Regions from separate parts of the Nocardioides zeae genome, predicted to be linked through region 2. Evidence: riboswitches for the same ligand, from Rfam matches in the RefSeq annotation. Region 2 holds a riboswitch; the other holds the start of a gene.
What was found. A riboswitch is a leader RNA that binds a small molecule or an ion and turns the genes downstream of it on or off. The one in region 2 is predicted to bind S-adenosylmethionine.

Region 1: it holds a riboswitch for S-adenosylmethionine, as region 2 does, so the genes downstream of both, QE405_RS01460 (aminotransferase class V-fold PLP-dependent enzyme) here and thrC (threonine synthase) in region 2, are expected to answer to the same signal.

The regions. Positions count from the first base shown of each region.
Region 1 covers NZ_JAUTAN010000001.1:313,461-315,849, reverse strand. Annotated here, with positions in the region: gene QE405_RS01460 (aminotransferase class V-fold PLP-dependent enzyme) at 1-1,249, opposite strand, end outside; SAM riboswitch class IV at 1,281-1,393, opposite strand; gene asnB (asparagine synthase (glutamine-hydrolyzing)) at 1,571-2,389, shown strand, end outside.
Region 2 covers NZ_JAUTAN010000001.1:2,188,381-2,190,769, forward strand. Annotated here, with positions in the region: gene QE405_RS10455 (MoaD/ThiS family protein) at 1-20, opposite strand, end outside; gene thrC (threonine synthase) at 54-1,358, opposite strand; SAM riboswitch class I at 1,368-1,505, opposite strand; gene otsB (trehalose-phosphatase) at 1,641-2,389, opposite strand, start outside.

The sequences.
Region 1 (2,389 bases), 1.9 Mb from region 2:
CGAGGGCGGCAGCGCCCCGCACCAGCCTGTCGACCTCACTGCCCGCCGTGCCCAGCCCCACGCTCGCCCGCACCGCGGTCCGCCCGGGACTGAGGCGGTCGAGCAGCAGGTGGGCGCAGAACCGTCCGTCGCGGACCCCGATCCCGTGCTCGGCCGAGAGCACCTGCGCGACGAGCTCGGCCGGCACGCCGTCGACGGTGAAGCTGACGACCCCGATGCGATCGACCTCGCCAGGCCAGAGGTCGAGGAGGCGCACGCCCGGTACGGCGGCGAGCCCGGTGCGCAGGGCCGCGGTCAGCGCTTCCTCGTGGGAGGTCACCACCCCCGCTCCGAGCGCCTCGATGGCGCGGCAGGCCGCGGCGAGCGCGAGCGCACCGACGACGTTGGGGGACCCCGCCTCGTGGCGCGCCGGGGCCACGCCCCAGTCGACGTCGTCGGCCCACACGCGGCGGACGGCACCACCCCCCGACAGCTTCGGAGGCGCGGCGTCGAGCCAGTCGCGGCGACCGACGAGCGCCCCCGCACCGTAGGGCGCGTAGAGCTTGTGGCCGGACAGAGCCAGGTAGTCGACGTCCGTCGAGGCGAGGTCGACCCGACGGTGAGGCGCGAGCTGCGCGGCGTCCACCGCGATCCGGGCGCCGTGGCGGTGGGCCAGATCGGAGAGTCGGGCGATCGGCAGGATCTCGCCGGTGACGTTGGACGCACCGGTGACGGCCAACAGGGCCGCGGGCTCCCGGCGCAGCTCCCGCTCCAGCGCGGCCAGTGTCTCGGCGAGGGTGCTGCGCGCCGGCACCGCCGTGTCACCCGGGCGCCGCCACGGCAGCAGGTTGGCGTGGTGCTCGAGGTCGAGGTGCACGGCGCGTCCCGGCACCGCCCTGGCCAGGAGGTTGAGAGCGTCGGTCGTCTGCGCCGTGAGCACCACGACGTCGTCAGGACGCGCGCCGACGAAAGCGCCGATGGTGGCGCGGGACCGCTCGTAGGCGTCGGTCGCGACCTTCGAGGCGTAGCCAGCGCCGCGGTGGACGCTGGCGTACCAAGGGAGGAACGCTTCCACCTCGTCGTGGACGGCACTCAGCACGGGCGCGCTGGCCGCGATGTCGAGGTTCGCGTAGGCGACGCTGCCTCCGGTCACGAGCGGGGCCTCGAGACCGTGTCCCAGCACGGGGGCGACGGGGGCGACGAGGGTGACGGGGTCGGCGGGGGCCACGGCGGTGGCCGCGTCCGCGGGCGGGGTCGGCGTGGTGATCATGGGGCCTCCTGGCTCTGACCCGGTCGGGCCGGGTCCGCACTTGCCCGCGCCGGTCGGCACGAGCCACGTCCTCACCCGGGGCACCCCACCGCGGAGGAGGGTTGCCGGCCAGCGAGCCGGGGCTTGGCGCTGGCACTCGTGACGCCGGACGAGGCTACGACGCCCGGCCGCGACATCGGCCTCACGATCCGCATGTCCACGAAGTGAGACAATTCGCTAGCCCGTTCAAATAACACTAACTTGGTCGACATACATCGGAAACCGCACGACAGACGACCGGGAACCGGTCGCAGATCTGCGGGAGCTGGAGGGGGTACCTCGATGTGCGCGATCTCGGGCCTGGTCGACGTGACCGGACGCACGGCAGGGGCGACGGACGCCGTCGCCGCGATGAACGACGCGCAGGGGCATCGCGGGCCCGACGGGGCTGGCATCTGGTCGTCGTCGCAGGCCGTCCTGGGTCACCGCCGCCTGGCCGTCATCGACCCCGAGCACGGGCAGCAACCGCGGGTGCTGCCCCTTCCGGAGCGGCGCGGCGAGCTCGTGCTCACCTACAACGGCGAGCTCTACAACTTCCGCGAGCTGCGCGCCGTCCTGCGCCGTGCCGGACACGGCTTCACCACCGGGACCGACACCGAGGTGCTGCTCGCGGCATGGGCGCAGTGGGGCCCTCGGGCGGTCGAGCACCTCAACGGCATCTTCGCCTTCGCCGTCTGGGACTCGGCTGCCCAGGAGGTCTGGCTCGTCCGCGACCACCTCGGAGTGAAACCCCTGCACTACCACCGCGACGGGTCGCGTCTCCTGTTCGCGTCGGAGCCCAAGGGGATCCTCGCGCACCCGGAGGTGGCAACGGCACTCGACGCCGACGGCCTGCGACTGCTCTCGCTGCCGCTGCTGAAGGTGCCGGGCACCTCCCCCTTCGCCGGCATCGAGGAGGTACCACCCGGCAGCGTCCTGCGGTTCGGCCGGGACGGCACCCGGACCACCCGCTACTGGTCGCTCGCCGACGCGCTCGCCACACCGGAACCCGCGGGCTCGCCAGCGGCCGCCGCGGACGAGGTGAGGGCGCTCCTGGAGGACGTGGTCGCCCGGCAGACCATCTCCGACGTGCCGCTGGCCACGTTCCTCTCGGGCGGGCTG
Region 2 (2,389 bases):
ATGCGGACGGAGATCGACACGGGAGTTCCTCGGCTTCGGCGGGAGGGGGACGGTCAGGCGAGACCGGTGGCGGCGAACGCGGCGTACGTCGGCGCGATGGTCGCGGCGGGAGCGACGCGGTCGGCGACGGCGTCGAGCGTCTTGAGGCCGTGGCCGGTGTTGATGACGACGGTCTCGAGGGACGTGTCGAGCTGGCCGGTCTCGACGAGCTTCTTGAGGACGCCGACGGTGGTGCCGCCCGCGGTCTCCGTGAAGATGCCCTCGGTGCGGGCGAGCAGCACGATCGCCTCGCGCACCTCGTCGTCGCTGATGTCCTCGACGACACCGCCGGTGCGGCGGCAGACGTCGAGCACGTAGGGGCCGTCCGCCGGGTTGCCGATGGCGAGCGACTTCGCGATGGTGTCGGGCTTGACCGGGCGGACGACCTTCTTGCCGTCCTTGAACGCGGCCGACACGGGCGAGCAGCCCGTGGCCTGCGCGCCGAAGATCTTGTAGGGCTTGTCCTCGACGAGACCCAGCTTGATGAGCTCCTGGAACGCCTTGTCGACCTTGGTGAGCTGCGAGCCCGAGGCGACGGGGATGACGACCTGGTCGGGCAGGCGCCAGCCGAGCTGCTCGGCGATCTCGTAGCCGAGCGTCTTGGAGCCCTCGGCGTAGAACGGCCGCACGTTGACGTTGACGAACGCCCAGCCGTCCTCCTCCCCCGCGATCTCGGAGGCGAGCTTGTTGACGTCGTCGTAGTTGCCCTCGACCGCGACGAGCGAGTCGGTGAAGACGGCCGAGTTGACGACCTTCGGCGTCTCGAGGTTGCTCGGGATGAAGACCACGGTCTTGATGCCGGCGCGCGCACCGGCGGCGGCGACGGCGTTGGCCAGGTTGCCGGTCGAGGGGCAGGCGAAGACGCGGCTGCCGAGCTCGCGGGCGGCGCTCAGCGCGCAGGCGACGACGCGGTCCTTGAAGGAGTTCGTGGGGTTGGTCGAGTCGTCCTTCACCCACAGCTTCTCGAGGCCGAGCGTGGCGGCGAGGTTCGTCGCCTCGAGCAGCCGGGTGAACCCGGGCTCGGTGTTGGGGCTGGTCTCGATGTCGGCGGGCACCGGCAGCAGCGCCTTGTAGCGCCAGATGTTGCGCGGGCCGGCCTCGATCTCGGCGCGGGTCACCGCGGGGAACTCGTAGGCGACCTCGAGGGGACCGAAGCACTCGGGACAGGCGTAGAAGGGACCGAGGTCCACCTGGTGGCCGCACTCGCGGCAGGCGAGGGCCGTGGCGTTGCCGAACGCGCCCTCCCGGAGACCGTGGCCAGGCGTGGCCCCGGCGTCCTCGGCGGGGGCGGGGCTGGTCTCGACGACAGACGTGCTCATGAGTCCTCCTCCTCATCTTCCCCGCGGCGACGGTCGCCGTGGGCGGATTTGGCACCGTTTCCACGACCGCCGCAGTGGTGCGACGGGGAGTTCGTGGCGGTTGCCGGGACGTCGTCGGGCCGTTCCCTCAGTCCCTCTCGATGAGCTGTGCAGCAGGTTAGGAGGACGCCGCCGCGGGGTCCTAATCGCAGTCCCACGATGTAGGACGATGCGCCACATCATGAGACACGCGATGGGCAGGCTCCGCCCCGGCGGAGCGGGGAGGAGCGGGTACGCCGCGTGTCAGGTGCGCACGGAGGCGGCGTCGGCTGTGAGGCGGCGCAGCAGGTCGAGCACCCCGTCGGGGCCCTCGACGACGACGTCCGCCAGGTCGGCGAGCGCGCTCTCCTCCTCGGAGGCCGAGGCCACCAGGAGCGTCGGGAGGCCCTGGCGGCGGAGCTCGGCGACGGCGTGGAAGGCCTCGACGTCGCCGAGGTCGTCACCGCCGAAGAGGAAGCCACCGGCCCGCGTCTCGCGCACGAGGACCTTCACGGCCTCCCCCTTGTGCATGCCGGGCGAGCGCACCTCGATGACGTTGCGGCCCGGCTCGACGCCGAGGTCGTGGGCGGCGGCCAGCTCGGTGACGAGGGGCAGCAACCGGTCGTACGCGGCCTGCGGGTCCTCCAGCCGCCGGGTGTGCACGGCGATCGCGAGGCCCTTCTCCTCGACGTACGCGTCCTCGGCCTTGGCGGTGCGCAGCACCTTCGGCAGACCCAGGAGGAACGACGACAGCCCCTGCGGCGGGCGCGGGGAGCGCACGCGGCGGTCCTGGGTGTCCCAGCGCTCGTTGCCGTACTGACCGAAGACGTAGAGGTCGCTGCCCGCGTCGTGCACCAGCTCGCCCACCTCGTCGAGGCCGCCGAGGGCCAGCACCTGGCGCGCGGGACGGCCGGTCACGACCGCGAGCGCACGCACGTGGACGGCGAGGTCGACGAGCACCCCGGGGGCCTCGTCGTGGATGTGCGCGGCGGCGGGGTCGTCGACGATCGGCG